DNA from 3 places in the Dehalobacterium formicoaceticum genome. Region 3 is predicted to be linked to each of the others. Evidence: riboswitches for the same ligand, from Rfam matches in the RefSeq annotation. Region 3 holds a riboswitch; each other region holds the start of a gene.
The links. A riboswitch is a leader RNA that binds a small molecule or an ion and turns the genes downstream of it on or off. The one in region 3 is predicted to bind cobalamin.
Positions count from the first base shown of each region.

Region 1: another riboswitch for cobalamin. It lies ahead of CEQ75_RS00395 (sodium:solute symporter family transporter); the one in region 3 lies ahead of CEQ75_RS17790 (sirohydrochlorin chelatase).
Region 2: another riboswitch for cobalamin. It lies ahead of CEQ75_RS03870 (ABC transporter ATP-binding protein); the one in region 3 lies ahead of CEQ75_RS17790 (sirohydrochlorin chelatase).

Region 1 covers NZ_CP022121.1:86,152-97,052, reverse strand. Annotated here, with positions in the region: gene CEQ75_RS00430 (ATP-binding protein) at 1-1,148, opposite strand, end outside; gene CEQ75_RS00425 (hypothetical protein) at 1,195-1,428, opposite strand; gene grdC (glycine/sarcosine/betaine reductase complex component C subunit beta) at 1,749-3,173, opposite strand; gene grdA (glycine/sarcosine/betaine reductase complex selenoprotein A) at 3,170-3,664, opposite strand; gene CEQ75_RS00410 (glycine/sarcosine/betaine reductase component B subunit) at 3,734-5,029, opposite strand; gene CEQ75_RS00400 (glycine/betaine/sarcosine/D-proline family reductase selenoprotein B) at 5,058-6,371, opposite strand; gene CEQ75_RS00395 (sodium:solute symporter family transporter) at 6,368-7,828, opposite strand; cobalamin riboswitch at 8,048-8,254, opposite strand; gene CEQ75_RS00390 (ornithine cyclodeaminase family protein) at 8,481-9,458, shown strand; gene CEQ75_RS00385 (L-serine ammonia-lyase, iron-sulfur-dependent, subunit alpha) at 9,502-10,901, shown strand, end outside.
Region 2 covers NZ_CP022121.1:768,131-779,031, reverse strand. Annotated here, with positions in the region: gene CEQ75_RS03880 (hypothetical protein) at 1-191, opposite strand, end outside; gene CEQ75_RS03875 (energy-coupling factor transporter transmembrane component T family protein) at 219-1,007, opposite strand; gene CEQ75_RS03870 (ABC transporter ATP-binding protein) at 1,011-2,555, opposite strand; cobalamin riboswitch at 2,646-2,821, opposite strand; gene ychF (redox-regulated ATPase YchF) at 2,937-4,031, shown strand; gene CEQ75_RS03860 (selenium metabolism-associated LysR family transcriptional regulator) at 4,116-5,009, opposite strand; gene rnhA (ribonuclease HI) at 5,259-5,696, opposite strand; gene CEQ75_RS03850 (D-alanyl-D-alanine carboxypeptidase family protein) at 5,758-6,573, opposite strand; gene lepB (signal peptidase I) at 6,683-7,207, shown strand; gene CEQ75_RS03840 (lactate utilization protein) at 7,256-7,894, opposite strand; gene CEQ75_RS03835 (CBS and ACT domain-containing protein) at 8,103-8,756, shown strand; gene CEQ75_RS03830 (L,D-transpeptidase family protein) at 8,847-9,749, opposite strand; gene CEQ75_RS03825 (DUF255 domain-containing protein) at 9,799-10,901, opposite strand, start outside.
Region 3 covers NZ_CP022121.1:3,663,383-3,674,283, reverse strand. Annotated here, with positions in the region: gene CEQ75_RS17810 (proton-conducting transporter transmembrane domain-containing protein) at 1-1,011, opposite strand, end outside; gene CEQ75_RS17805 (M20 family metallo-hydrolase) at 1,277-2,503, shown strand; gene asnS (asparagine--tRNA ligase) at 2,553-3,944, opposite strand; gene CEQ75_RS17795 (phosphoribosylaminoimidazolesuccinocarboxamide synthase) at 4,291-4,980, shown strand; cobalamin riboswitch at 5,206-5,385, shown strand; gene CEQ75_RS17790 (sirohydrochlorin chelatase) at 5,522-5,887, shown strand; gene hemA (glutamyl-tRNA reductase) at 5,941-7,185, shown strand; gene CEQ75_RS17780 (precorrin-2 dehydrogenase/sirohydrochlorin ferrochelatase family protein) at 7,187-7,858, shown strand; gene cobA (uroporphyrinogen-III C-methyltransferase) at 7,848-9,386, shown strand; gene pylSc (pyrrolysine--tRNA(Pyl) ligase large subunit) at 9,881-10,714, shown strand; gene pylB (methylornithine synthase PylB) at 10,761-10,901, shown strand, end outside.

The sequences.
Region 1 (10,901 bases), 190 kb from region 3:
ATGGCAACCTGGTTCATCTTCTGTAAAACCTGTCCAATGAGATTTTGAGTGCGACGGGATGTTGTGGCCCGCTCAATATGACTGAGACGCTGTCTTTCCCTGTTGACAGGATCCCGGATCAATTCACTGACCCCATCGGAAAAAGCAAGCACAAAAGGATCCTTGAGGTTCAGACCTTCCCGTTCATCGCTGATAATAGGGACGCCTTCTGCCATCATCTCGCTGAGCCCGGGGCAGCGCACCGTGCCAAAAAGGAATTCCGTACCCAGTTGATTTTCAAAATTAAGAAACTGGCAGTCAAAGACGGCGGTACCGGAAATAATTAATAATCCATTGGTGCGTTCGTCCCCCTTCAAAACCAGCTCTTCGTCCAAGGATTTTTTCAAGGTGAGGTAAAAAGGAAAGGCTTTTTCCTCGTAAATGAAGGATCCGAGGAAGTCCGGTCCCACCAGCACTTCTGCTTCCGGTTCCTCAAAAGCCAGAGTCAGGGAGATTCTCTTTCTGCCCTTCAGGTTGCGGTTGGTTATTTCTACAGAGCGTCGGAATAAAATGTCCCGCAAATAGATATTGTTGCTGATGGTAGCGGAAAGGGAGGAAAAATAAGGGATATTGGTCTGAGGATTGTCCACCACAATGGTTACCATGCTGCCTGTGTCTCCGGGGGTAAGATGAAGGCGATGGTAGTCTTTTTCTTCCGCCGGCCGATCAGTATCTCCGTCGTCAAAAAGATAGCGGCCGTCCTCGCCCCGGAAAAGATCTACCCGGCTGTATCTGCCTTCAAAAATGGATTCAATCCAACCGTGACCCAAACCGAAAATAGCCTGTTTCATGCCTCGGCCGAAAAACCCCCGGCCCCCGGATACTCCTTGGGACATAAGACTATGTGCTCCGCCATAAGAAAGCACAGAACGTATGCGGTCAAAGGACATGCCTTCAGCCTGATCACTGACGGTGAGAACAGAGCCATTTTTATAGCGTTTGTAACTGATGCCAATTTTTCCGGCCACCATGAACCCCTTGCGTTCCAGCCGCACATAGCTGTCATCGCAGTTGGTAATCAGTTCCACCAGGGCTTTTTCTATCGAGGCGAAACGTCTGGAATCAATGTCAATTACCCGTTGATCTACTGGCAGTGCCAGTACTGTCATGACCATCATCCTTTCCCAACAGTATTTCTAAAATAGATGCTGCCGCCTAATTTGTGTTTTTATCACAATCTTGGAGAAACTCATCCATAGCTTCAATTAGTTCTTCCTCGTCCGGAACTTGTGTCTCAAAAGCCAGCATTTCATTAATGGTTATTGAAGGAATGACAAGAACGTTCAGCTCCTTTTTACGGTCTAAGCCTTCCCGCGTAAAGCAGTTTCTCATTTGCAAGGTAATACGATCTGTAATTTCAATCGGTAAAGACCTTACCGAATCGGCCATTAAAGCCCCGCGCACTCAGTTGCCGTTTACAAATATCTCAACGTTTAATTTTTGCATCAATATCAACTCCTATTATTTAAACCTACACTATCTACACTATAATGAAGCACTAAGGTTTAACGCAAAAATGGTTAGCTAAGTTATCTGCCAAATAACCGCAATCCTATAAGAAGAACAAAGTGTTGCACCTGTTTTTGATAATTATAAAACCTTTCCCTTCAGCTCGTCAATTAATATCTTATCAATTAGTCACAGATCTAAAAGGAAAAGTATGCCCTTTCCGGAAAGGACATACTTTTCTTTTTGATGAATCTTACCTTTTACGTATTCTTCTGGATGATCAGGGAAAGGGCATCATAAAGACGGGTTAATTTTCCTAAAAAGAGACTGCCTTTCCCGATAATCATTGCTTGCTTCATTTCTCCGTCTAATATCCTCTGACAGGCATGACCGATAAAAGGGATTCCTGAAGGGATGTGCCCTTGATTGGGAGCATAACCCGGTACCCCGAAACGGTTTATTTCTTTGCTGATCTGATCCGGGCCATATTCACCCTGGAGCACCCCTAAAGAGGCAATCATTTGATAATTTCGCTTCGTCACATCACCGCAGCCGGTAGGTTCAATAATCTCAGGGTTCACCAGTTCGGCAGCAAAGCGGTCAATTTGGGATATTTTATAACCGCCCCGAGCCAGGGGTTCACGCACCAATTCTTTGAAGACATTTTGGGGAGAATCCCCGCAGGATACTTTCATACGGCCAATCAGATCGGTGCGTATCACAGGATGAATATGATCATTGGTGCTGATCAGACAGGCAAAAGAACCCAGCATATCCTCCAGCAAGGGCATTTGGTTCTTGAGATGCACAACCCCATTCATGCCCAGCTTGGCAGTGCATCCTCCTCCGACCACCACCACGTTTTGAAATATTCCTGCCTGAACCAAGGCGGCACCCTGCATCATCCCGTGTACCGGAGCGGCACAAAAAGCGCGAATATCGGATCCGGTGGCATTCGTGCAGGAACAGGCTTCAGCAATGGATTTCGCAAAACCACCGCCCCCTTTTTGACCGTCATCGCCGCAGGATTCTTCGGATACTTCCAGGACATAATCCACTTCTGACCGTTTTAAGCCTGATTGCTGCAAAAGAAGCTGCAGGGCAAGCACCCCGGAAGCCTTGGCGGCCAAGTTTTCCCTGATGTGCCGGGCGGTCAGGGCATTATCTGTGGTATGGCCCTTTTTGACGCAGCCTTGAATGGTGCCTTCACAGGTTAGGGGCACACAGGCCTCTTCTTGAATCATTCTTTTAATTTCCTGCATTTCATATCCCGTATCTTGGGGCACCTGGACACCTTTTAAGCTTTGAAGTGCCGGGTGGGCGGCAATTTTTTTAATAGTTCTTTCCTGGAAGGATTTTTCCAGACAGACAAGACCATAAACATCTACTGCCTTCATCAGGGCGAGGAATTCTTCTTCAGGCAATATTTCACCAAATTTCCCCTTGCGCTTAGCTTGCGCTAAAAGCTGTCTAAACCAGGGGCGAGGGAGCTTTGTTAATTCCTCAGGGGCCATGTTTCCGATAAATACCTGATTGGGCAGATAGGCGAGGACTTCTTCAAAATTTCTCACAGATGACTTTTGAGTTGATGCTAAAGGGATGCCTTTATGGCGCATTTCCTCTAACATCAGTCCCGGTGTATGGATTAAAGCATAGGCGGTGCTTTTGATAATCGGAAAGCTCATGGTTTTTTGCTCCTTTGCTCTTGCCGATGGTTATTATTCAGTTGATTTCTTACCGCAGAAACATCTCGACTGATCCCCGTAACATCAAGCACCATTTCCATCATGGCCATATGACCGGCGTATACCTCAGGTGGAACTTCTGTTTTTATGACATCTTCCACAATATGATAGGCGGGGAGTCCTAACTGGACTCCTGCTAATGGACCTATACGGCTAAAATCTCCCATGGCTACAGTTTCCGCCAAAAGGGCGGACATTTCCGGCTCTCCGCTGCCTAATACCACCACGATTTCTTCCCGGGGGTATTTGGCCGACAAAGCCTTGATCTGAGCTTGGTTTTCCTGGTCCATTGCTCCGGCGGAAGTTCACACATAACAATAGGTGGCAGCAAAAATCACTTCACCCCCGGCGCTGACAACCATCTCTTCCAGAGCCTGGGCGGGGACTCCGTCCCGGTCACCGATCACCATCACTTTGTTTCCCTTTAGCATTAAGCTGCTCCTTCCTTCGCTATTTAAAGCTTTATTTCAAGTTCCCTTCCTTTATTATCTTTGATATTTTTAAAACTCGTCGCAGCTGGTATTGACTATGCCCACATTGTTGCAGGAGCACCAGGATTCCAAGCGATAATTAAGGTCCAGAGCTTGGTGAGCAGGATAGAGCACACCCCCTTCTTCCGGATAAAGGCGGATCATATCTCCCCCTACCACCCGATCCACCGGCGGATAGTGGATCGCCCGATCAAGACTGCCGGTGCTCACGATGCTGTTCACCTCCGGTTCAAAATAAAACAGAGGATTGTCCCTGCCATCAGCTCCCCCGTGTTCATAGGTAACCAGAACGGTTTTTATGCCCATCTGTTCACATTCCTTTAAGTAAAGCATGGTTTCCATAAAGGTGTTGCCCCCGCATTCCCAGGTGGCAATCACCCCTTGCGCCTGCATCATTTGCGCCATACCTGCCACCAAGTTGGCACAGCGGTACTTGCTGTCAATGTCTTCAAAATGACCCCGGCACACAATCACTCCGTTAAAGTTCCAGCTTTTGCCGTGCCTTTTGTATAACTCTTCCACAATGGGGTTGTTGGTCTGATAATAAGTGGGGGTCTGAACCGCCGTATGGGAATGGAGGGCATTGACGATGGCTCCATCCATCAGTTCATTGGGATGAATCATGGTAGGCAGCAGATCATCAAAACTCATGCCATAAAGATAATTGCGTCCATAAAGACCACAGGATTCCAATTGGTTAATGTAGATCACATTGGGTAAATCCGGGTTTTTTTCGTCAGTGGAGTAAAGCTGAAGGGAATCCGGTGTTAATTCCCGCATAACCTCACCTAAATAACGGGCGGCAATGACCCCGGCATTGCGCAGCGCCTTTTCATATGTTTCTTCATCCAAGCCGGACTGTACCGTAATCACAGGAACCACATTCCAGGTTTCGGAAAAAGGGGTTAATGGTGCATTCGGCCCGGCCATATCTAAAATTCCTTCCCGGGCAATGTAAAGGCCGCCGGCTTTCCTCAAAGGAATCAGGCAGGAGGTGATCACAGCAACCCCATCCAGGCGGTATGTGGTGCCGGAACCCCCGCGGTAAACAGGAGCTTCAATGCCCGGATAAACCACGTCGCCGCCCTTAATTTTTATTCTGGGCTCCACTGCATCCATGATATGGATAATACGGGCATTCTCTCCGGGGCCGACGATTTCTATCTTAACCTTTGCCAGGGCCGGATCTTTTAAAAGCAATTCCTCCAGCTCCCGGGGATTGATATATAATGTTCTTTGCTCTAAAAATGTTTTATTATCTAAGATAACTTTTTCAACATGAAAGGTACCCATTTCAAGGGACATGGGATAACCCCCTTTCTTAAATTGATTCTTAAACAGGCTGAAACACAACAGGCTCTTGAACTTCTCTTTGCAGTAAATCCAAAGCAGCCTGGAAAATCTTTTCCTCAATGCGTTGATTATTCTCAGGGCTTAAGGAGGGATCGCCCCATGGATGGGGAATTTTTACTCCTTTGACAATTCGGTGTGCCCCCACTTGTTTTGCCAGAGGGATCATTGCCGTAAACAATACCACCGGGATACCCTGTTTTTCAATTTCTTTAGCCAGCACAGCTCCGCCGCGCGTATCCGTACCTCAGGTGCTGGTCAGGATCACACCATCTGCTCCCATATCTGCCAAAGCTTCCGCCATCTCATGACCCATTCTTTGAAAAACATGAATGACACCGCCGCAGCCGGCTGTGACAAAATACTGATCAAAAAGGGCACCGATTTGTCCCTGCTCTTGCTGCTTGTATGCTGTTTGCACAGGGACAACGAATTCTGCCCGGGCATTAATATAGTCGGGGTTAATTCCTCCATGAATACATTCGTAGTCCCGGGATAAGAGCAAATCCAGAGGATATTTGGCCCAGTTTTCTGCATTTAAGGCTTTAATTTGATCCGGATTACCTTTGGGAACAACACCAGCCGTTGTTACAAGAGCAATTTTTGCCTTTGAGATATCACTAATTGGTGCCGGAGGGGTGACTTTTTCAAAAACAGGCAAAACCAATTCACTCTCATATGTTCTGCCCTGAAGTCTGGCTTCCAGCATTTCTACAGCCCTTTTAGCCCCTGTTTCCTCACGAAAAATTACCTTGCGGATGCCCCGGGGAAGATAGCCTTCTTTTTTGGCCGGTCCTATTTCTTCCCCCGAACTGATCCTTTGGGCAAAAGCAGCCATTTTGATGAGAGCATCCTTCATGCCCCGCATGGTTTTCGTTGTGGGCAGCATATAGATGCGTTCATTTTGCCGATACATCTCCACTCCAGGGTTGTCCGGGGAAATCCCCATCAAGGCAAAAATATCCAAAGAGTTGGTAAGATGATCACAAACAGCACCGCAGGCGATGCCATAACGGCCTGCGCCAAAGGCCGGTCCGGCCACAATTAAATCCACATCGGAATTTTGCAGCTTCTCTCTTAACTCCCCCAGAACCTCTTCCTGATTTTCCTGAAAATAGTTATCACCGCAAATAGCTGTGCTGCTCATAACAAAATCCGGCCCCAGCAACCGGGCAAGATCCTCGCCGATGCCGATGGCCCCTGCACGGAACTCCAGAGGGGCATCGCCTTTTTCTTCACCCCCAATCCCTCCATAAAATTGATTCAAATAGTGCAGGACATTTATTTGCTTTTTCATTGATGACCCTCCTGATCATTTTTGGGTATTTGCCCCAGTGAATAAATCTCCAGCATTTGCTCTGTAGGTTTTTTACCAAATAAGGTGGCCAAAAGAATCAAAACAATCGTTATCGCCAGGGCAGCGATCATTTCATGAATCCCCGTCGGCCGGGATAAAAACATTTTCCAAGCAATATAGATGATAGGACTTGCTGTCAAAGCGATCATGGCACCGGATAGATTGGCCTTTTTCCACATCACGCCTAGAAATAAAGGGATGCCGAAAATAAGGGCATATCCGCCGAAGGCAAAAGCGTTGATTTTTAGAATTAGGTCCGGTGGCTTAAGAGCCAAAACGAAGGAAAGCACACCGATCACCAGAACCATCAGTTTTGCCCCATAAAGTACCCGGGGATCGTCTTGATCTTTAATAAATAAAGGCAGAATATCATTGCTTACCGAACCGGCAGCTGTTAAAAGCAAGGAATTTGCTGTGGTCATCATGGCGGCAATAAGGGTAAAAAACAACAGAGCGGTATAGAATACCGGCAAGCCGTTGATTACGCTGGGCATAGCCATATCAGGCGATGCAAGACCGGGGTGCAGCACCCGGGCAGATAAGCCCACCAATCCGGCGCCGAAGGACCAGATCACACCAAGAATCATGGAAATAGGCAAAGCCGAACGCAGTGCATTGCTATCTTTTAAGCCCCATACCCGGGCAGTAAGATGGGGTTGTCCCCAAAAGGCCACCAGGTAAGAAACAATCAGTCCGATTTGCAAAGAAAGGGGCATGTTACCGGTAAACTGAACCAGACTCGGATCAATGGCGGCAAGCTTAAGGTTTAAATTAGTAAATCCCCCCATCATTTGCAGAGAAAGATAAACCATGACAATGGTTCCTATGGTCATAATAGATCCTTGCAGGGTATCCAACCAAGCAACTCCCATATAACCGCTTAGTTGTGTGGAGATGGCTACTGTCAAACCGATAATAATCATACCCCAAAAATAGTTCAAGCCCAGTGTGGATTCGATTAAATAGCCGGCGCCCACGAATTGCACAATAATCATGGGAACAATAAAAACCAAGGTCCAAAAAGCGGAGATTATTTTTATTCTTTTTTCACCGTAACGCATAACTAAGTAGTCCGGCGTTGTTAAGATCGAACGGCTGACAGCTACCCGTCTTAGTTTGGGAATGACAAAAACCCAGCTGATAAACATGCTGCCAAATACACCGATCAAATACATTAACCCCGCCCATCCATATTGATAGGCCAAACCGGCTGCACCTAAAAAGAGTCCCGCACTGGCAGCAGAAGCAGTCCAGGTAAAAGCTGAAACCGCACCGCCTACGTTGCTGTTACCAATTAAATAATTTTTCAGATTGCCGGTATGTTTTTTTGCCAGAAAAGTTACCACGATAATACTGGCAAAGAAAAGAATTGTACCGATGATCATTTCCAAGCTCATAAAAATCACCCTTCTCTTCATGTTTCATGAAATTTTTTATAATTTAAATAAATCTTTGCAAAACAGGGAAATCCCAATAGACGCCACCAGGAGACATAGAATCACGGCGGTTAAAAACGTCCCTGCACTTGAACCAAACATGAGCTCACCTCCTTTGGAATAGAATAAAAAAAGTCCTACGACAATTAAAAATTGTCGTAGGACTTTACCTTCATCCTCATACTTAATGTTAATAAGGCAGGTCTCCTGGCTCATGGGTCATCGCATTCATCGAAAAGAACCTTCCCAGTTCGAAACCAGTGGTTCATCTTCAAGCTCACCAATTACAGTGGTGGGTCCGCTCCGTTCTTCATTACCAAAAATTCTGTGGAATGATCCGGATTCCCTATTATCCCCAGTTGGGGCACCTTGTTACAATGTTATATAGGTTTTTCTTATGTAAATTAAATAAGAAAGCGGTTTGTATTATGGGCGTAATTATATTATGCCCCCAGGATAAAGTCAATAGTAAAGAATACCAAAGGTTGATTATTATCAAGCGCTAATTATCTGTTGACTATTAACATGAAGTTGCATATTATTATAGCGCAAAATGAAAATTCTATTATTAGCACAATCCTTAGGAATATTTGTTAATGAGGAGCAATAAATAATGATATTTTTAAATGAAAAAGAAATTAAGTCGGCAGTAACTCTTAAAGAAATGATGGATACCATTGAAGAAGCCTTTGATACTTTCAGAAGCGGTGAGTTTTATATGCCGGAGCGTATTAATGTGGAACACAAAAACAAGAATATGCTTTATATGCCTTGTTTTACCAAAGATATGATTGGCACTAAAATTCTTTCACTATTTCCTGAGAATCAAGAAAAAAAATTACCCCTCATATACGGATTGATGATGTTAAATGATTATGAAACCGGGCATCCTTTGGCGATCCTTGATGCCCAGACATTAACTGCCTTACGTACCGGGGCTGTTGGCGGGGTAGGCATGCGGCATTTTGCTTATCCTGACAGCGAGAGGGTAGGTGTTGTCGGCTGCGGAGTCCAGGGATTCCATCAGATTCTTTATGCCTGCGACCTAAGACCAATTAAACATATCTACTTATTTGATGCTTTTAATAAGGATCTTGCGGATTATATCAAAAGGCTTAACCAAGCACTGGCCCCAAAAAATCCGGAAATCACCATTTGTAATGATACTGTAGAATTATTAAACAAAAGTCAAATTGTTATCACCACGAGTCCGGCGACTGAACCGGTGCTGCCCAATCGGCCGGAGCTTTTGGAAGGAAAGTGCTTCATCGCTGTTGGTTCCTGGAAGCCTAATATGCGGGAATTACCAGATGCCATCTGGCAAGTGGTGGATCAGGTCTATACAGAACTTCCTTATGCCTGCGAGGAGAGCGGTGATCTGAGTCAACCGCTGGCGGACGGCATTCTGACCATGGATCGGGTGAAATACATGGGAGATTATCTGGCAAAAAAGTCGGCCGGGGAAACTATTCAGCTGGGGAAAACCAGATATTTTAAATCGGTAGGTATGGGATTGTTTGATCTCACGACAGCCGACCTCATTTACAAAAAGGCTTTGACAAAAGGGATAGGACAAAAGATTAATCTATAGTACTCTCACGATTTGGATTATTTAATAAAGGAGGTCAATGAAAATGCATCAGCCGGCAAGTATTTTTAATGATGTCATTGGGCCGATCATGATAGGGCCTTCTAGCTCCCATACAGCTGCCTCTGTGCGCATTGGACAGATCATCCGCAGCATGATGGGCGGAGAAGTGAGCAAAGTGGTTTTTCAATTTTCCTCTCAGGGATCCCTAGCTACCACCTTTTCCGGCCAAGGATCCGCGTTTGGTCTTGCTGCCGGAATCATGGGATTTGCAGCGGATGATCCCCGGGTGGCAGATGCCTTGGAAATAGCCGAATCCGCCGACATAATAATTGATTTTCTCATTACCGATGAGCCTTGTGACCATCCCAATCTCTATAAGGCTGTCATGTGGGACCGTAACGGTAACAGTCTTACAGCAGAGATGGTATCAATAGGCGGCGGCATGATTCAGGTGAGAAAGATTGGGGAAATTCCCGTGCATATGGACGGTGGATATTATGAAACTGTCTTCCTTTTGGGTAATTTACCTGCAATGGAAGCAAGGATGGTCTATGAAGATATGGTAACTGCTTTAGCATCAACGGAATTTTCTTATGATGAAATTTTACTTAGCCATAATACAAAAGATGATTATCTTTTAAATATCAAGTCCCAGGCAGATTTGGGGGAACAGGTGGGAGGATTGATTTCCCAAGGGAGGCGTTTAGATATTCTCCCGGTGCTCCCTGTGTTTTCTCATAAAAATTATCAGGGACTGTTTAATACTGCCGAGGAAATGCTGGCTATTGCCGAAAAAGAGAAGCTTGCCCCCTGGGAATTAGCGGTAAAATATGAGAGCCTGCGGGGAGGTATTTCTCATCAGGAAGTTTTTGATCAAATGAGGGAAATTGTACGGATTATTCGGCGTACGATGGAGCTCTCGGAACAGGAAGAGAAGGAATATCATGATCGCATCCTGGGCCGCCAGGCTTATAAATTAAAGGCGGCAAAACTTTTGTCAGGATCCGTCATGAATGAGGTGATCAAGGGTATCACGCTGATGATGGAAGCAAAAAGCTCCATGAAAGTAATTGTGGCGGCACCAACGGCCGGATCCTGCGGCATAGTACCCGGAACCCTTTGGGGTGCGGCCGTTGTTCTAAAAGCTGGGGAAGAAGAATTAGTTAAGGCAATGCTCGCTGCCGGGCTCATTGGCATCATTATCGCCGAACATGCTACCTTCGCCGGGGAAATGGGCGGGTGCCAGGCTGAATGCGGCTCCGCGTCCGGTATGGCTGCCGCCGGTATAGTACAGTTAATGGGGGGCACAGTAGAACAGGCACTGGATGCAGCCTCAATGGCTCTGCAAAATGTGTTAGGCATGGTCTGTGATCCTGTGGCGGATCGGGTGGAAGTACCTTGCCTGGGGAAAAATATCATGTGCGGTTGTAATGCACTGGCCAT
Region 2 (10,901 bases), 870 kb from region 3:
GCAGGTTGTTTGTACATTAAAACAATGAGACCGGTAAAAAATGACCAACATGTTCCATTAAACAGTAATAAAGTAGGATCTAAAATACCGTCGATACGCCCTGTCACTTGCATCATGATTAAAAATACAATTCCTACAATGACACTGCCCACTAAAGCTTTGGTGTCTGTTCTAAATAAACTTTCTTTCATGTGATCCTCTCCCTGCATAGATGTATTTTAGCTTGCAAATGGTGCCATTTTGTATAAAGAACTAAGGATCATGATTAAAAATATGCCGCTGATTAAAACCCGGTCATATGTTTTTATCTCAATATTTGAGGCAAATGTACGGGTTTTACTCTGTCCGTAACCCCGTAAGTCCATGGCCAGGGCGATTTCTGTGGAACGCCTCACCGCTCGGTATAAAAAAGGCAGAAATGTGGGAATTATTGCCTTGATTTTGTCCCAGACCTTTTCCATTTTTAGACCTCTGATACTCTGGCTTTCAATAATCGACAGATATTCAGCCTTCATCAAAGGTAAGAAACGAACACCCAGTCCCACCAGCATGGCAAACCGATAAGGGACTTTAAACTTCATCAGCATCAAGGTGAATTCCGTCGGTGAAGCAGAAGTTAAAAACTGCATGCTGGCAAAAACAATTACAGTTGTTCTCAACATACCAAGAACTGTGAGGGGGATGGCTTCACTGTAGATCTTAATCATACCCCATTGATAAAGGAGCATACCTTCCCGGCAGAATAGCAGCTGAAGAATCAGCATCTGCAGTCCTAAAAGCAACATGATTGCAATCATCACCCGATATTGTTTCAATGAACCCTTTAAGATCAAGGAAACAGTCATGCCCACACATAAAACAACGATAAGTTGAAAGGGTGTTTCACAGATTAAAGCGAAAAGAATCATCAGCCCGTACCAGGCTAACTTTGTGCGGGGATCCAATTTATCGTTCAGTTTTTGTTTCGTTTTTTCCATTGATTCATAAGCAACAGACGATATCTCCATTTTTTAACCTCCTCGCTCTTCGTCCCGGTTGTTAAATGAAATAATATTTCCAAAATCCAAATCAATGTCGATTAAAGGTTTAAGATGTTCCTTCAGTTTACTCGTTGAGATATCCAGTTGAAGCCGATGGTTATACATGGCCACGATGCGGTTGGAGTAGTTTTGGGCCATGGTCAAATCATGGGTAATGAGCAGGACTGTCTTTCCCAGCCTCGATAAATCAGCTAGTTTATCCATAATCATATATCCTTGATTTTCGTCAAGACCCGAGGTCGGTTCATCAGCGATAATCAGTTCCGGATCGCTGACCAGAACAGATGCCAAGGCTAAGAGCTGACGCTGACCGCGGCTTAAACGTTGAGGATGCAAATCCTTATATTTTAAAAGACCCACGAATTCTAGACTCTCATCAATTTTTCTGTCCATCACCTCCTTTTTTTCGCCCCTCAGTTTCAAGGAAAACCCAACCTCTTCCCGCAAGGAACTGGCAAAAATCTGATAGTCAGGGTTTTGAAATAAAAATCCGATCCGGGAACGGATCTTATTTAGATTTTCCTTGATTAAGGATTCATGAAAAACATCAATGGTACCTTTAGTGGGCAGTAATAAACCAACGATCATTTTTGCTAATGTTGATTTTCCGGAACCGTTTAAACCGATCACCGCTAAAAAATCCCCCTGATAAATCTTTAAATTGACATCCTCACAGCCTGTGTAATTGTTTGGATACCGGTAAGATGCATTTTTGATATTGACAACAACCTCCTTTTCCTGACGGTGTTGATGATTTTTGCCCCGCACAACGCTCTTATTTTGAAATCGTTTTTTTAGTTCCTCATTTCGTTCTTTCAAATATTCCTCAGGGAAATATTCCCTGACGATTTCCCCTTCTTCCATATAGAAAACTCTGTTGGCATAGGTAATAACTTCTTCGATGCGATCCATCACCAAAACAATGGTCAGATCTCGGGTTTTATTTAAGTGTCCCAATCTTTGATAAAGCTCATAGCGGCCGCGGGGATCCAATTCGGCCGTAGGCTGATCAAGAATCAGCATCGGGGCACGGAGGGCCAAAACACCTGCCAAAACTACCCGTTGAGCCTGCCCTCCTGAAAGAGACGCGGTCTGTCTGTTTTCAAAGCCTCGAAGCCCCACAAATTCCAAGGTATCTTTCACAATCTCATCGATTTGTTCCATCGGTAATTCCATGTTGCCCAGTCCAAAAGAAACATCATCGTAAACATCCAAACTAATCAGTTGATTCTGAGGTTCCTGCATCATATACCCCACATACCGGGACATTTGATTAAGACTTACGTCTTTAATATCCTGACCCATCAGGGTCACTTTTCCCTCCAGCTCCCCTTGATGGTAATGGGGAATTGCCCCTGTGATCGTGTGGAGAAGAACGGATTTTCCTGATGCCACACCACCGGTAATGACAATAAAATCCCCTTTATTAATCTTAAAATCAATGTTCTTCAGGGCAGTATTGGCTGTTTGGGGGAAGAAAAGCTTTTCAATTTTGATCTGAGCGATGGTTTCCATGGCGACAGCTCCTATATATGCATAATGGAAAAAATATTAGAAAATAAAAAAAGTTCCAGCTTGTAATAAGCTAGAACTTTACCATTGTTCATCTCGAAAATTTTTCAGGCAGGTCTCCTGACTTATAGACTAATATGTACGCCTTCCCAGTGAACCCAGTGGCAAATGCACATATTTTAACGTCTAATTACAGTGGCGGGACCGTCCAGGATTTATAACCTGGTTCCCTATTATCCCTTTCGGGCACCTAAAAAATATCTGGTTTTCAATTGAGCCCAGTATAAGCCAATCTATTTGTTTTGTCAACCTAAATTTTTATCTTTCTGATCACTTGTCCCTGATGAGGCTATCAAGTATAATAATCCCATTGGAGGTGTTTTTATGGCTCTTTCTTGCGGTATCGTTGGACTTCCCACAGTGGGAAAGACCACTTTTTTTAATTTATTGACCAACGCAAACATTGAAACCAGCGCATTTTATTCTGGAAAAACGGCAACAAATATCAGCACAGCATCGGTTCCCGATGAGCGGATTGATTTCTTAACCCAAATGTTTCATCCCAAAAAAACCACCTACGCTCAAATTGAAGTCATTGATGTCCCCGGTTTGGTGCGCGGCTCCAGTCAAGGCCAGGGAACAGGCAATGAGTTTTTATCAGCGGTGCGGGATGCGGATGCTTTGGTTCATATTGTACGCGCTTTCAAAAATGATCAGGTGCTTCATGTGGACGATTCTTTGGACATCATTCGGGATCTGGAGACCGTCAATATGGAATTACTTTTTGCGGACCTGCAATTGGTGGAAACTCGTCTGGAACGTATTAACAGCACTAAAAAGAAAAAAATGGAGCATCCCTTAGAAGAGGATCTGTTATTAAAAATCCAGGAAGCCTTGGAAAATGAACAGCCTGTGAGCACTCTTTCCTTTTCTGAGGAAGAAAGGGAAGCTATTAAACATATCACCTTTTTAACAGACAAGCCCATGTTGATTGTGGTGAACCTGGATGAGAAACAATTTACCGCCGCTTCCTATCCCCAAAAAGAAGTAGTCCATGATTACGGAAAGGAACATCAGATGATGGTTTTAGAGATCTGCGCTCAGGTTGAGGCGGAGATCAGTCAACTGGAGGCAGAAGATAAGGCTGTTTTCATGGAGGACCTGGGCATCAGGGAGCCGGGCATTGACCGCCTGGCTCGGGCAATCTATGACCTTTTAGGCTTAATCTCTTTTCTTACTGCCGGGGAAGATGAGGTACGTGCCTGGACCATCCCCAAAAATCTCCCTGCCAAAAAAGCGGCAGGAAAAATTCATTCCGACATTGAAAGAGGCTTTATCAGAGCGGAAATTGTCGCTTATCAGGATTTACATGAGGCAGGATCGATGGCTAAGGCCAGAGAAAAAGGCCTTTTCCGCTTGGAAGGAAAAGAATACCTGGTACAGGACGGAGATATTATTAATTTCCGTTTTAACGTTTAAGGATAAACAGGGTAAAACAGGGGACGGTTCTTTGTTTTGAACATATGTTCAAAACGAAGAACCGTCCCCTGTTTTACCCCCTGTTTATCCTTTATTTTGATGCAGCAAATAATCTAAGAAAACGTCCCGTGCCCTGGTGGCAGCAGTATTTTTGGAGATTACGGCGTAGATATTACGCTTTAAATCAAGATCTGGTAGCATCACTTGTTTTACCACGCCGGCTTTAATAAATACATCCGCTGCCCAATGAGATACAAAGCCTACCCCTAAATTATTAATCACACCGGTGATCACCGCTTGGGTACTACCCAATTCCATGACAATTTTTAAATCCGATTCCTTAATCCCCTTTATTGATAAACAATCCTTTATCACATTACGGGTGCCGGATCCCGCCTCCCGGGAAACCCAATCCAGGGAAGACAGATCCTGACTGGATAGCTCCTCCTGAATCGGATACTCCGTCCCTGCGATCAGCACCAGCTCATCCTGGAGGATAGGAAAATACTCCGCATGATTTGTTTCCACCTTGGCTCCTACTACACCCAAATCAATTTTTCGATCATATAGAAGATCCACCACTTGACCGGTATCGGTGATAGTTAAAGAAATATTTATCCCCGGATAAAGCTTCCGAAATCCCCCAATAAAATTTGGCATGATGTATTCACCTGGAATCGTACTGGCTCCCAGAGCCAAGTTGCCTTTTTTCAATGATTTTAATTCATTCATGCTTTCTAGTGCCCGTTCATATACAGTCAACAATTCCCTGGCTTCCCGGTAAAAAATTTGACCGGCATCCGTCAGCCGCACTCGCTTATCATTACGGACAATTAATGGAACCCCCAGATGTTCCTCTAATGATTTAATCTGAGCGCTTATGGCCGGCTGAGTCATAAACATTGCTTCTGCCGCCTGGGTAAAGCTTTTTAAATCAGCTACAGCAATAAAAGCCTTTATCTGCCTGATACTTGACATTTTACTTCTCCCGTACTTTCATAGTGTTTTTTTAGGTTTTAACAGACTTTTCTTCATGGAAAATCATATATATTATTCGCGCATTAATGATCCATTCCTGCCTGGAATAAAAAATAATTATTATCGGAATAAAATTTCTTTATGACCAACAACAGGTAAACAGGGAGGTAAACAGGGGACGGTTCTTTGTTTGAACATATGTTCAAACAAAGAACCGTCCCCTGTTTAGACCCCCTGTTTACCACATTTCTAACGATTTCGGGTAATTTCCAAGCGTGCTAATTCATCACACCGATTATTATAAATATTATCAGCATGTCCTTTCACCTTAATCCAAGTGATTTGATGCTTTTCAGCCAGCGTCAAAAGTTCTTTCCATAAATCTTGATTTTCCACCGGCTCTTTTTTGGAATTTTTCCAACCGTTTCGTTGCCAATTCTCCAGCCAGTGTTGATTAAAAGCATTGATTAAATAAGCACTGTCACTATGAAGCTTTACCCGGCAGGGCTCCTTTAAGGATTTACAGGCTTCAATGGCTGCCGTTAATTCCATACGCTGATTGGTAGTCAGAGGAGTAAAACCGGAGATTTCTTTTTGGTGCCCTCCGTAAATTAGAACAGCACCCCATCCTCCCGGTCCCGGATTTTTAGAACAGGCTCCGTCGGTATAAATCGTCACTTCTTTCATATCGGGATCTCCTTGATCTGTTTTCCCATTTATTATACCTGATTTCCCCTCCTCTGTGTCCTTACTGAGGGAAATTTTCAAAGCCATATTCAAAGAGCGCGGTGGCATCCGCATACCGTCTTGAACTTCCCAGTACGGTAGCAATTAACCATCGATCTCCTTTAACTGCGGAAGCAACCAAACATCCCCCCGCCGCATTGGTGGTACCGGTTTTAATCCCATTGGCTAAAGGGTAATAATCTAAAATTTTATTAACATTACGCAATGTTTTCTTTTTAGTTTCTTTTTTTGTATGATCCTGCCAAACAATGTCCACCTCACGCTTCTGTACCGTCTCAGCAAAAAAAGGGTTGCCCATGGCCGTACGAGCAATCAACGCCAAATCATAGGCCGTAGAATATTGACCGGGTACGGAATAACCGTTAGGATTGCGAAAACTGGAATTGTAAGCCCCAAGAGCCCATGCTTTGTGATACATAAGCACAGAGAATAGCTGGGGATCTCCGGCCAAATGCTCTGCGATGGCCACAGCTGCATCATTGGCCGACCATAAAAGAGCGGATTCCACTAAATGATCCAGAGAAATCCAGTCTCCTTTGATAAGCTCAATGGTCTGTCCCACATATGTTTGATGAGCTTTTTCTCCTACTTCAACCAAATCACTTAGATTGCCTTGCTCCAAAGCGATTAAACAAGTGAGCATTTTGATTGTACTAGCCGGGTGTCTAAGTTTATGAGCATCCTTCTCCCATAAGATTTCTCCGGTATGACCATCTATCAAAACTGCTGTTTCTGCACGCACCTTTGGCTCCGCCCCCGCCATTAAAGGGTGGAAAATCACCCCTATCCCTATAATGACCCAAAAGATTTTTTTCATGACACACCTCCTGACTTTTATTATTTGTCATGTTTTTTTCCCTATACGCGAAAAAAAATTTATGATTCTTGCAAGTTATGGTATAATAAAAATTAAGGGGTGAAATAATTTGAAAAAATCTCTAAGCAGTACCATCTGGGAGTATGGGAAAAGTTTATTATTAGCGGTGCTCATAGCCTTAATCATCCGTACCTATTTGTTTCAAATCACGGAAGTTTACGGCCAATCCATGTATCCTACCCTCCATGACCATGACCGTTTATTTACCAATCGTATTGGCTACACCTTAGGTATGCCCAATCGGGGTGATATCGTTATTTTAAATGCACCGGACAGGCCGGGTACTTTTTATGTAAAAAGAGCCATCGCCTTAGGCGGAGATAAACTGCGCATTGAAAACGGCAAGGTTTATGTGAACGGCAAGGAGCAAAAAGAATCTTATATCAACGGATCTTTCACGGACGGAGAAATTGATACTGTGGTGCCGCCGGGAACGGTTTTTGTTATGGGAGATAACAGAGGGAACAGTCATGACAGCCGCAGTTCCGATGTTTCTTTTATTCCTGTGGACGATATTGAAGGAAAGGCCGTGTTCCGCATTTGGCCATTTGACAATCTGGGAAAAGTAGAGTGAGCTCGTTCAGTTAAAGCTGCACAAAAAAAACGCCTCTAAGGCGTTTTTTTAATAACCTAAATCTTCACCTACCAGAATTACTGTAATATCACTAAGCAAGGGCTTCTTCCTGAGAACAGAATAAATGCGGCAGGCTCTGCTTTTGGTCTGGCAATCACTGCAGATCCCCTGCTCTTTGCAAGGATTTGCCATATTCAACCTTTTATTGTTCATCGGCGCGGCAATCATTTCAATCCTTTCATAAGCGGCCTTTTCATTAACACAAATTTTGTTGATTCCAGCCACAATAACAATCTTTTTCGGTCCAAAAGTCATCGCTGCCACCCGATTTCCTGCTCCATCCAGATTCACCAAGCGGCCATCCAGGGTTATCGCATTACTGCTGCATAAAAATACATCACTTAAAAGCTGTCCTCTGCGGATCTTCATCTTTTCTTCATCAGATAAACCAGGCACATTATGATTCAGCACTTGAGCCCCCATAGCTGCAGCTTTTTGAGGGATCTCCAGATCTGAGATCGTTACTGACCCACCCACACCAACTGTGCTTTCCGGGGTAATATATTTTAGCACTTCCTTTACGGCCTCGTCCCGGGTGGCAACGTATACTGCATCAAATTCGTTTTTAATTAAAGCCTTGGTAACTTGTTGCCCCAATGTGTCCCGATGCCATTGTTGAATGCTCATTAAGAGCCCTCCTTTTTCATTTGTAATTTTTACTTAGGTCAGTATTTCTCTGGGAAATGGAAAAAACCTCTTCCTGATATCACAGATGAAGGAGATATTTTTAATGAAAAAATTTGTTAATGGCAGGAGTTGAGCCCTCGAAAGTAGAATTTGGTATTAAAGAGAGCGAAAAAGCAAAAATAGACTTAATAAGTGAGGAGAGGGAATTATGCATGTTCGTTCAAAGATGACCAAGGAACCGGTAACAATCACTAAACAAACAACGATTGCCGATGCATTGGAATTAATGCGCAAACATAATATCCGTCGTTTGCCTGTACTGGAGAATGATAAATTAGTTGGCATCGTGACGGATCGGGATTTAAGCGAGGTATCCCCATCGCCCGCTACCTCCCTCAGTGTTTTTGAAATCAATTATTTATTGGCAAAAATGAAAATTAAAGATGCTCTCCCCAAAAAACAAAAAGTCATTACCATTGAGCCTGATGCTTATGTAGAAGAAGCAGCCATTAAAATGCGGGAACATAAAATCGGTGCCTTGCCCGTTGTGGAACAGGATAAATTAGTAGGTATCATCACAGAAACAAATATTTTCGACGCTTTTATTGACCTTTTAGGGGTGAGAGAACAAGGCTCCCGCATCGATATTGAAGTGGAAGATCACCCTGGAGTATTGGCTAATGTTACCCAGCTCATCCAAAAAAGCGGTGCGAACATTTCCCGGGTGGCTGTTTTCCGCGAAGAGGGTAAAACCTTTCTTGTCATTCGACTCACCACTTTTTATGGAGAACCGATTATTAAAACTCTGGAAGAAAGCGGTTATAAGGTTGTTGCTTACAAAAGCTATAACGATTACCAATAATTATCAATTAATAAAAGCCAGTTAAAAAGCACCTTTTTTTCCCGGAGAGTGAAAATCAGGTGCTTTTTTATTAGCTGAACGAATTCACAATTATTCAGGGAAATAGCGATTCAATCGCCCCAACATCTCCATATCGGCCTCCCCGTCCACCTGCATCATATGATAAGCTTCAAAAAGCTTGACGGCTAATTCCGTAGCGTTACCGTACCGTCCGTCAGCATAATCCATCTGAAACCCCAGTTCCTGCAAACGATATTGAAGTATGGCTACATCCTGACCTGTTGATTTGACTTTCAATGGGCGCTTAAAGCCCCGAAAATCAGGAGTGTAGCCGGTCACGATCACTCTTGTCCCCATAGGAATCCAGGGATAAATCTCTTCCACATCCCGATTAAACATGCGAAAGCAGCCATGGGAAGCAGCCTGTCCAATAGACCCCGGTTTATTGGTCCCGTGGATGCCGTAAATCCCCCAGGGTACATTAAGCCCCATCCATCTGGTACCAAATCCTGTTCCCCAATTGAGGGCTTTATGGATGATTTTGTATTCCCCCACCGGGCTGGGTGTTTTTGACTTGCCGATGGCAATAGGATAAGTTTTAAAGACCTGTCCGTCATCTAAGATGTGGAGTTGATGGGTATTCAGATCCACCTTAATCGTCACCACACCTTTGGGACCTTCCTTTTCTTTTTTTGTTGCGATGACTTGCTCATACAATAAAGCCAATGCATCCCATGTATTGTGACCTACTACGCCGTTGGCGTCTAATCCCTGCTGTTCTTGAAAATGGCGCACGCCTTCTTCTGTACGGGGACCATAGCTCCCATCTATCTTTCCTGAATAGAACCCCGCCTTTTGGAGCAAATCCTGCAGCTCCAAAATATGTGCGCCGGACTGAACCGGTTCCGTGTGCTTCAGTTCCGGACAAGATAAATTGTCCGTGCAGGCTACGGAAGGTAGGGAACCTTGAAAAAAAATACAGCAGAAAAGCATGAGTAAACATAATTGTTTTCGAATATCCCTTCACCCCTTTCTTGATATCTTAATGCTCACAAACATCAATTAGATTTTGATCTGCATTAAATCTCCCCAATTCTAAAAGCCCTAATCCATATTTGGCGACAAAAATGGGATTGTCATGATGCATTGGTCCTAGAATGTGCAGTAAGTTTTCGCCCCTAACCTTATACAAGTCAATTTCAGTCAAATGAGCCAAGCGCATAAAGAGCAATACCACATCCATATTTTCCATAAAAGGGATCAAGGGAATCTTTAAATACCCCGGCTTGGAATCAATAATGGGAATGTCCCCATAATTACCCGCCGGCATCCGGTAGTTTTCCTCCATCTGTCCCATTAATAATCCGGCCCGTTTAAGATACGTCTTTTCTCCTGTATATTGATAGGCATCCAGCAGAGCAAGCATATATTGGGTTTGATCAGTGAGTAAGGCTGGGGCAGAGGTTTCCGGTGCACAAAAATGACTCATGCCCTGACCAAAACGATAGCATCTCGTCCATAGTAAATCCAATACCTGAAGTCCCAGCTTTAAATAACGGGGATAATTAAAGATTCGGCCGGCACGAATCAAAACAGATGCCATAAGACTATTCCAATTGGTATAGGGAATTCTATCCAGATGATTTTCCCTTCGGCTCCCACCGAATAACCCTGTTTCCTCATCCCAAAAATCTGTCATCAAATAATTGAGTGTCTGAAAAACAGCTCCTTTATATGATTCCCATCCATAAATATCTATAGCTTTCAAATAACAGCTTAACAGGCCGGCATTGCTCTCCAATAATTTTTCCTGATGGGCATGGGTCCAGTCTTTACGTTCACAAAAGCGAAAGAAGCCCCCATTTTCCCGGTCGTAAAGCTCCCCCGCTAACATCTGATCCAAGGTTTTCCGCACCATCATTACTTCCTGAGCATTGGAATATCCCATCCCAAAAGACAACAAATAGTCATATATTTCCGGCAGCGGAAATTTGATTTCCCCATCATCAATAAAAAAGCCCCCAAATTCCTGGTCATAAGAACGATCAAGGATTTGATTAATTTTTCTTAAGGAGAGAGACGGTTGTATGGCTAATGTTCTATCTGCTTCGTCCCTTCCTTGATGTTTATCTTGAAGGGCGTTTG
Region 3 (10,901 bases):
AACAAATAAATTATGCTGGGCAAATGCGATAAAACTAACCCCTAAACCAATGAGAATAATACCGATATTTTCGATACTGCTAAAAGCAAGAAGTCGTTTGATGTCATGCTCAATGAGGGCATAAGCAATCCCTAATACAGCGGATATCACACCGAGGCAGAGGATTAATATGCCCCACCAGCTATGTTGGATGTTTAGGTATAAAAGCACAAAGCGGATCAGGCCATAAATGGCGGTCTTAATCATGATCCCTGACATTAAGGCTGATACATTGCTTGAGGACGCCGGATGGGCATAAGGCAGCCAAATATGCAGGGGAATCATCCCGGCTTTAGTTCCGAAGCCAACGAGGAGCAATAAAAAGATGATATTTTTTGCTGCTGCCGGTATGACAGCAGAACTCCCCAAGATATCGAAGGATCCGGTGTAGCGGAACATAATCATAAAGGCAATTAATAAAAAAGTGGCTCCGATATGGGTCATAATAATGTAGAGGGTGCCTGCTTTTTGATTTTCTTCTTTCTCAGATTCAAAAACTACGAGAAAATAAGAGAGGAGTGACATAATTTCCCAGGCGATAAAGAAAAAAATTGTATTTCCAGCAGTCATAACCAAGAACATGGATAAAATAAAAGAAGCATAAAGAAAATTAAAAAGACCGATAGGCCTTTTTCCGTAGTAGTGGGTGTTATAGCCTAAGGAATAGAGGGATACAGCAAGTACCAAGACAGATAAACCCAGCACAAAAAAACTTGTCAGATCATCGATAATAAGATCGAGAGCAATGAGGGGAATGGAGGTGCTAAAATGAACCAGCCTTAATATCTCATGATCAGATATCATATATCCTAAGGAAGCCAGGATACCAAGGAATGCTCCTGCAATACAAAGAAGATTAGCAAGAATATTGCATATTTTATGTTTTTTTCTTAATAAAAGAGAAAAAAAAGCAGCTGCTATGTAGAATAAAATATTTGAAAGGAATAAATTATCAGGCTGCAGGATAAACATGAAGCAGAAACCTCCTATGTTATGTATAAGCACAAATGATGACCTTTAAATTGAATTGAACTAATGGGCTGACACACCATGTTTTAGAGTAACACTTCTTAATATGTTCGTCAACATCCCTTTTGGATGATAATGCTCTTATCAAAAGCCGGAGTAAGGTGACGCCGGATGCTAACCATAGTCTGAAATGGAGGTTTATGTTAAAATATAGTATGATTCCATCACTATAAAGTTAGAATTATTGATACGAAAAGGAAGGAGATCTATGAATATAAAAGATTTGACTACCCTGGTGGAAAGCAGGCAGGAACAAATTGTCTCTGATATGGTGGCCATGAGTTCCATTCCAGCCATTAATCCCCAAAACAACGGCACAGGTGAATATGAACGCTGCCAATGGATTTTAGGGGTATTAAAGGAGCACCATGTCTCCTTTGAAGTTATCGAAGTGGCTGATGATCAGGTTCAGGAGGGGCAAAGGTTAAATATTATTGCCAAAATTCCCGGTACGGAAAATAAGGCAAAAACTCTATGGTTTATCGCCCATACGGACACCGTCTCTCCTGGTGATTTGAAAGCTTGGCATACCGATCCCTTTAAACCGGAAATAAAAGACGGGCGTATTTATGGTTTGGGTGTGGAGGATAACGGACAAGGAATCATTTCCATTCTTCATACCTGTCTGGTGATGCAGGAACAAGGAATCCGGGCTAAATGCAATATCGGTTTTATTTTTGCCGCTGATGAGGAAACGGGCAGCGATTTTGGCCTGAAAGAGTTGATCAGGAGGAAGGTTTTCTCAGCCGAGGATGAAGCCATTGTGCCCGATGCCGGATCTCCGGACGGAACCTTTATCGAAATTGCCGAAAAATCCATTGCCTGGCTGAAATTTACAGTAATGGGGAAACAAACTCATGGCTCCATGCCCCATTTAGGGATCAATGCCGGCTCGGTGGGTGCCCATTTGGCTGTGGAACTGGAAGATACCTTAAAGGAACTTTATGCGGATCATGACGAACTTTTTGATCCTCCTTACTCCACTTTTGAACTGACCCAGAAATTTTCCAATGTGGAAAGTCCGAATATAATTCCAGGAGAAGATGTTTTTGTCATGGATATGAGGGTTTTGCCAAAATTCAAACTGGCGGAGCTGGCAGATCATATTAATAAAACCATTGCCCGCTATGAGTATCGTGAAAAGGTACGTATCCGCTATGAATTTTTACAGAAAGTGGATGCTCCGGTACCCACTGCTCAGGATGCTTTGGTGGTGCAAAATCTTAAGGCTGCTCTGGCCGAAAGGAGCATTCAGGCTTATTGCGGAGGTATTGGCGGAGGAACATGTGCGGCCATGCTCCGGGCAGAAAATATTCCCGCCGTGGTTTGGTCCACAATTAATGAATTAGCCCATCAACCCAATGAATATACAGAAATAAAAAATATCATGCAGGATACCCTTGTTTTTTTAACAACTATTTCAAAATATTGCTAAAAGAAAAGAAAAGCAGGGGAAATCCTGCTTTTCTTACGTTAAAACTTGGCTAAAACTCGGCATTTTTCGGGGTTCGGGGGAAAGAAATCACATCCCGGATATTGGTCATGCCGGTAAGGTACATGATTGCCCTTTCAAAACCAAGGCCGAAACCGGCATGAGGGGTACCCCCGTATTTTCTGGTGTCCAAATACCACCAATAATCCTGGTGATTTAAACCCAGCTGGGACATTCTGTTTTCCAGGATCTCCAAGCGTTCTTCTCTTTGGCTGCCGCCAATAATTTCTCCTACCCCGGGAACCAGCAAATCCATAGCCGCCACTGTTTTCTCATCATCATTGAGCCGCATATAAAAAGCTTTAATTTCTTTGGGGTAATCTGTGACAAAAACCGGCTTTTTGAAAATTTGCTCTGTTAAGGCCCGCTCTTGTTCCGTATGTAAATCCTGGCCCCATGCCACCGGATACTCAAATTTGATCCCTGATTTTTGCAATAATTGGATCGCTTCTGTATAAGTGATCCGAGCGAAATCAGCATTCAAGACCTGCTCTAAACGATCCGACAGAGCTTTATCAATGAAACTGTTAAAGAAGGCCATTTCATCCGGGAGATTCTCCAGCATCTCCCGGATGAAATATTTCAGGAGTTCCTCTGCAAGATGCATGTTATCCTTGAGATCGGCAAAAGCCATTTCCGGTTCGATCATCCAAAACTCCGCCGCATGCCTGGCCGTATTTGAGTTCTCTGCCCGAAAGGTGGGGCCGAAAGTATAAACATTTTTAAAGGCCATGCTATAGGTCTCTACCGCCAATTGTCCGCTCACAGTTAAGTTGGTTTCCTTGCCAAAAAAGTCTTCGCCAAAGTCCAACTGTCCCTGGGGGTTTTTAGGCAGCTGCTCATAATCCAAAGTAGAAACTCGAAACATTTCCCCCGCCCCCTCACAGTCGCTGCCGGTAATAATGGGCGTGTGCACGTAGACAAAGCCTTTTTCCTGAAAAAATTTATGGATGGCAAAGGCAAGTGTTGACCGGAGACGGAAAACAGCAGAAAAGGTATTGGTTCTTGGCCGTAAATGGGCAATGGTTCTCAGGTATTCAAAGGAATGCCTTTTTTTCTGCAAGGGATAATCAGGCTCAGAAAGTCCGATTATTTCGATGACGCTTGCTTTTAATTCAAAGAGCTGTTTGGCGCCCAAGGATTTTACCAAGGTACCCTCCACATGAAGGGCTGAGCTTAGGGTTAATTTAGCAACTTCCTGAAAGTTATTTAAATTTTCATCAAAAACAATTTGAAGGTTGTTAAAAAATGTACCGTCATTTATTTCGATAAAACCGAAGTTTTTAGATACCCTAAGGGTTCTTACCCAACCCTCAACACTGATTGTTTGATTTAAAAAAAGATCCGGTTCCCGATATAAGTCTTTAATCGATATTTTATTCATCATCCCGCTCCTCTTTATCAAATTCCAAGACTCCCACTTCTATAAGTGGGAGCTCCTATTTTCACTTCAGGTGGGGTAGATTCCCCATCTGAAGCCCCGATGTTCAGCTTTAGCTGAACGAGTTCACTTTTTCGATCCTCTCACGTTTACTTGAATTATACCCTAATTTTAGAGAATTTACCTTGCTGCTTTAAAAACATCAAAAACTTGTCATTTGATTTCTTCATAATAACAATCAGCTCCTGCAATTATTTTCTTTTCTTATGAAGAAATTTTTGTTAAAATGGATAAAATAAAATATCAAGGGTTAAAGCACTACAATATATTATGAAAAGGGGCTTCGATCATGAATCTTGTATATCAAGGAAAAACCAAAGATGTTTATGCTTTAGAAGACGGAAATTATCTTTTAAAATTTAAGGATGATGTAACCGGTGTGAATGGTGTTTTTGATCCCGGAGCCAATACTGTAGGGCTTTCTATGGAAGGGGCCGGAAAAGCCGGGCTTCGTCTGACGAAATTCTTTTTTGAAAAATTAAATCAAATGGGCATCCCGACTCATTTCATTGATGCCGATTTAGATCAAGTAACTATGACTGTGAAAAAGGCCGCCCCTTTTGGTAAAGGCTTGGAGGTAATCTGTCGTTTTCGGGCGGTGGGCAGCTTTTTGCGCCGTTATGAAATGTATGCTGAGGACGGACAAGCCTTGGATGCTTTGGTCGAAGTGACTCTTAAGGATGATGATCGAAACGATCCTCCGATTTCAAAGGATGCCTTAGATATGCTGGGTATTTTATCAAAAGAGGAATATGAAATTCTCAAGGATCTTACCAAACAGATTGGTAATATTGTCAAAGATGAATTGGCCAAAAAAGGGCTGGAATTATATGATATAAAATTTGAATTTGGCCGGGTGGGAGAAGATCATCATATTGCCCTGATTGATGAAATATCCGGTGGTAATATGCGTGCCTATCGCAATAATACCCGCGTTGAACCCCTGGAATTGACAAAAATCATGGTTCAAGAGGACTAAGATTTATAATGATATGGAATAATTAAAGCAGGTATTTCAATATAGAAAGCAATTTGCTATTTCATTTAAATAAATATATGATATAATTTATCCGATAGCTAACCGTCGCTAAAACTCCCACTTCTCCAAGTGGGAGATAAGCGGCGCTAAGCTCCTGGATAACGATTTCTAAGCATCAGATGGAGTAAAAACTCCACCTGATGCCAAGAACTCTGTTTATATGCTATTGTTAATAATCTTTTAGGTGCCTGAAAAGGAGAATAGGGAAACCGGTGCAATTCCGGTGCGGACCCGCTGCTGTAATCGGAGACAAATCCCTGTAATGCCACTGCACGGATCGTTGTGGGAAGGTAGGGAGGAGAATGAACCGAAAGCCAGAAGACCTGCCTAAAAGTCGGATGCTGCCTGGGGAAGGGCGCAGAATGATTATTTTGGATTGGCTTGCGGGTGCTATCCTTAGCTTACAGCTAAGGGTTTTTTTATACTTTCTGAAAGTACAAGCGCAAGCCAGGTTTTCTTATGATAAAAAGGGGGAAGAATCATGAATAAAGCATTAATTATTATTAGCCACGGCAGCAGATCTCAAGATGCAGTGAATGCCTTTAATCAAATTGTCGAATTGGTTCGAGCTAAGGGTGGTTTCGATCAGGTGGCTGGAGCAGCTATGGAGCATAACGAACCTACTATTCCCCAGGCTATTGCCCAGGTAACAGAAACCGGCGTGCAAGAAATAATTTTTGCCCCATACTTTTTATATGAGGGGATTCATATCAAGGAAGATATTCCTCATATGCTTAATGAAATTGCACCCGATTATCCGGATGTAACCTTTAAATTGGCCAAACCTCTTGGTCCGGAATCGGTATTGGCGGACATTCTCTTTGAACGGGCTCTTGCCGTAAAGTAGTTTCTATTTTGCTAAACTACCTAACAAAAACTATGAGGAAAAGAGTGTACTAAATGGATATTGTTGTTGTCGGAGTGAGTTATAAGAATACACCGATTGAAGTTAGAGAGAAGCTTGCTTTTACAAAGAAGAAATTTGAAAAAGCTTATGACCGGCTTAGTTTGATTTTGGATGAATCGGTCATTCTTTCTACCTGTAATCGCAGCGAGATTTATGGAGTGTATTCAGACATGCCCCAGGCAATAGAACAAATTAAAGATTTTTTCTGCCTTTTTCATGGGTTGGAAAAGGGGACTCTGGATCAATATTTTTATGTCAAAGAAAATATGGACTGTGTTACCCATCTTTTTCAGGTGACCGCCGGTTTAGACTCTCAGGTTTTAGGGGAAGATCAGATTTTAGGACAGGTAAAATCAGCCCATCAAAGAGCTTTGGAATTACATATGTCGGGGCGGGTATTAAACAGACTTTTTCGGGATGGCATTACCAATGGTAAAAAAGTGCGCCTGGAAACAAAAATATCCCAAAATCCCACTTCGATCAGTTATCTGGCGATTCAATACTTGGAAAAATCTTTATCCGATTATCAAGAGCGCAATGTACTGCTAATTGGCGCGGGGAAAATGAACCGCTTAGCCTTGACTTACCTGAAAGACATGGGTTTTTCCCGCATCCTGGTAGCCAATCGCACTTATGAAGCGGCTCGATCTTTAAAGGAAGTTTATCCGGACATCGAAATCATTCTTTTTGATGAAATTGAAGATTATCTTTTCATCTGTGATGTTGTGATCAGCTCTACAGCAGCACCTCACCTGGTAATCAAAAGAGAAGAGATTGTGGGCTATAAAAAAGGCAGTATTTATCTTGATCTGGCGGTGCCCCGTGATATCGACCCCAGGGTAGGGGAATTAATAGGCATTACCTTAGTTGATTTGGATGCATTAGAAAAAATCCAAACCGAAAACCAGGAGAAAAGGCGGCAGGCCGGGGAGAAAGCGCGCTTTTTGATTGAAGAAGCGGTAGATGAGTTTGATCAGTGGCTGCAATGTATCCCATTGTTTCCTGCGATTAAACAAATTGAAAGCTATCATGAACATGTCTTAAATAAAGAAATGCCCAATTTAATTGACCGATTGAAAAATACGGAAGATGAGGCTAAAATGGCCGTCATTTTAAAAGGGTTTGTCAAAAAGATTTATTCCCCGCCCATGGTCAGATTAAAACAATTTTCTGTCCTGGAAAACAAGGAAGATCTGACAGAGATTTTAGAGACTCTGTATAAGGAGGAGTCTGTGTAATTTGGGAAACTATTATCCTTTGATGGTTGATCTAAGTAAGATGAGGTGCCTCGTTGTAGGAGGCGGGGCAGTTGCGCTGCGCAAGACTCTGACCCTTAAAGAGACAGGGGCAGATATCACCTTAATCAGTCCGGAAATTATGGCTCCATTGGTTCAATTGGCAGACGCAGGGGAAATTAATTTGATCAGGAGGCCTTATCAAAAAGGGGATCTTGAAGGCTTTCATTTGGTTTATGTCGCCATCAATGATAAAAAGGTGAGTGAGGAGATCAGCCGGGAAGCATTAGATACTGGGGTATTTTTTAATATTGCGGACCAGCCTGCTGCCGGTAATTTCATTGTGCCCTCTAAGATTCAACGGGGTGATCTGGTACTCTCTTTTTCTACCAATGGCAAAAGCCCAATATTATCCAAGAAGATTCGTCAAGAATTGGAGGAGCGTTATGGAGCAGAGTATGAGGAATTTCTCCAATTGTTGGGGCGGGAACGAGTTTGGGCACTTCGGGAAATAGAACAAATCGATCAAAGGAAAGCATATTTTAAAGCTTTGGTCTACTCCACCCTTCCGGAATTGTTAAAGGCCGGAAAAACAGCGGAGGTTCTGCGGCAAATCGCAGAAATTCGTGAAAAAACATTGTCCAAAGAAATAGGAGGAACAGGTAATGACAAATAAATACCATACTGCATATTTGGTAGGGGCCGGCCCGGGAGACTATAAATTAATCACATTGAAAGCTGTCGAATGCTTAAAAAAAGCGGATGTGGTGATCTATGACCGTTTGGCGAATAAAAAACTTTTAGATTTTGCCAAAGAGGGCAGCGAATTTATTTATGTGGGCAAGGCCAGCAGCTGTCATGCCCTTCCTCAAGATCAGATTAATAAACTCATCGTAAAAAAGGCTAAAGAAGGAAAAACTGTTGTCCGATTAAAGGGGGGAGACCCTTATCTTTTTGGCAGAGGCGGAGAAGAAGCGGAAGAATTGCGCCAGGAAGGAATTCCTTTTGAGATCGTACCGGGAATTACCTCGGCCATATCTGTGCCAGCTTATGCGGGGATTCCTGTGACCCATCGTGATTTTGTTTCTTCTGTACATATTATTACCGGACATGAACGACCGGAAAAAAATGTTTCCAGTGTTGATTACCAGGTGCTGGCGCAACTGAAGGGTACATTGATTTTCTTAATGGGGTTATCAAACCTAAGCAGTATCTGTAATAATTTGATTAAATTTGGCAAAGATCCGGATACCCCTGTGGCTGTGATTTCTAAAGGAACGACTCCGGACCAGAAAAAAGCCGTGGGTACATTGGCCACCATCGAAGAGATTGTACAGAATATAAAACTGCTTCCTCCTTCCATCATTATTGTCGGGGAGGTAGTAGGTTTGCATGACCGACTGGACTGGTTCCAAAAGAAACCTCTCTCCGGTAAAAAGATATTGGTTACCCGAACAAGAAAACAAACCAGTGTCCTGGCAGAAAAAATTGAGGATTTAGGGGGGGAGGTTTTTTCCTTTCCGACCATTAAAATCCTGGAACCGGAGGATTTCTCCCTCATTGATGAGAAATTTGCTCAGATTCAAAGTTATGATTGGATCGTTTTTACCAGTATCAACGGAGTTGAAACTTTCTTTAAACACTTAAAAGAAATGAAAAAAGATATGCGCAGTCTGTGTGGAGTGAAGATTAGTGCGATCGGCGCAGGCACCGGAGCGGCCTTGGCAGAAAGAGGCATTATTGCCGACTATATTCCCCATGAATATCAGGCGGAAGCTTTAGCCCAAGGTTTGAAAGAAAGAATCAAAAAAGATGAAAAAGTACTGCTGCCCACGGCGGATATTGCACGTACACTTTTGCCGGAAGAGCTTACTGCCCATGGTGCCTTGGTTGACAAAATAGATATGTATCGGACGGTCCCCGGAGAGGGCAATCGAGATCTCCTTTTGGAATGGTTGAACCAAAAGGAAATTGATATTATTACCTTTGCCAGTTCCTCAACAGTGCGCAACTTTATACAGATCTTAGGGCAGGAAAACCTGGCTTTGCTTCAAGATGTGAAGATTGCCTGCATTGGACCGGTAACGAGAAAGACAGCCGAAGAATCAGGCTTGGAGGTACAGATTTCTGCCGAGGAATTTTCTATTGATGGCTTGGTTCAAGCCCTGCTCAAAGAAGAATCGGGGGAAATTAACGTGAAATAAGTGTTGCAAAGGTCCTGAATTGTTTTCTGGGGCATCAGATCAAGCAAAATTCCATCTGATGCCCCAAAAAAATCTCTTTTTTTAAAAAGATGATTTATTTATAAAAAAATGTGGTATAATTATGACGAATCAAGTTGATTTTGACTGGGTGAAGTCTTTCCAGACTTAAACAAAGATTTTTAAGGACAAAAAAAAGAAGGGGTGTCGCCATAGAAAGAGAAAATTAAAAGGAATCGATCATAGTTTTTTCTTGATGCCAATTGAGTTTCGTCGATTCTTTCATTAATTCGTTGCGTTTTTATAATAATTGGCACAACAATTGCAAATAGGTATTGAAGGTAAGCAAACCATAATATATGGGGGGTGGATCGGATAGATCGCGCGGACTCTAAATTCGTGTAGCCGGGTGAAACTCCCGGACTCCTCGCCAAAATTAATGGTTTTTTTTATACTTTCCTATTTTGTAAGAACGGGTGCTTATGGGAGGGAATGTATTGGGTTTTTCATGGTCGATTATTCAGAAGCAACGGCTCAAGGAGCTGAATGCAGATGAAGAACAACAAAATATGCTGTTCGAAGATAAAAACGAGAGAGATCGTGTTTTCTTGGAGTTGGATCGCCAATTAATAAAAAAAGGGAAAGAACGGCTTGATAATCTGAAGAATATTGAACGGCGTCCTGCTCTGGCCCAACTAGAGAGTAAACTTGTTGAGGCCTTAACGTCCCATGGATATGTTCAGGTGGTGACTCCCATCATTATTCCAAAAAGATCTTTAGCCAAGATGTCGATCGATGACAGTCATCCTTTGTTTAGCCAGGTTTTTTGGGTGGATGAGAAAAAATGTCTGCGTCCAATGCTGGCGCCGAATTTATATACCCTCTGGAAAGATTTGCTTCGTATCTGGGAAAAGCCAATTAAGATATTTGAGGTTGGCTCTTGCTTCCGCAAAGAATCCCAAGGTGCTCATCATTTAAATGAATTTACCATGCTGAATGTAACAGTATTAGGTTTGCCCTTAGAAGAACGGGAAGCCTGGATAGAGGAAATGGCAGAATTAATTCTGAAAACTGCCGGCATATCAGACTATGTATTAGAAAAAGAAACCTCTGTTGTCTATGGCGATACCATTGATGTCGTTTCCGGCATTGAGCTTGGTTCCGGAGCTTATGGACCTCATCCTTTGGATCAAAACTGGGGCATTCATGACCCTTGGGCCGGAATCGGTTTCGGTTTAGAAAGATTGCTTATGATACGAGAAGGCGGGCAGAATATTCAAAGGATGTCTAAAAGCGTGACATATTTGGATGGGGTTCGCTTGAATATTTAATTATTTCGCATATCAGCAATATTCTAACACATAAGAGGGTGATTCGGTGAAAGAGGATGGACATGGTTTAAACTTAGAGTTTATTTTAGATAAAGCTTACCAGGAAAAATTTTTAAATAAAGAAGAAATTATTTTTCTCCTTTCCCAAAGGGAAGAAGAGAAGATTAAACAGATATATGCTGCTGCC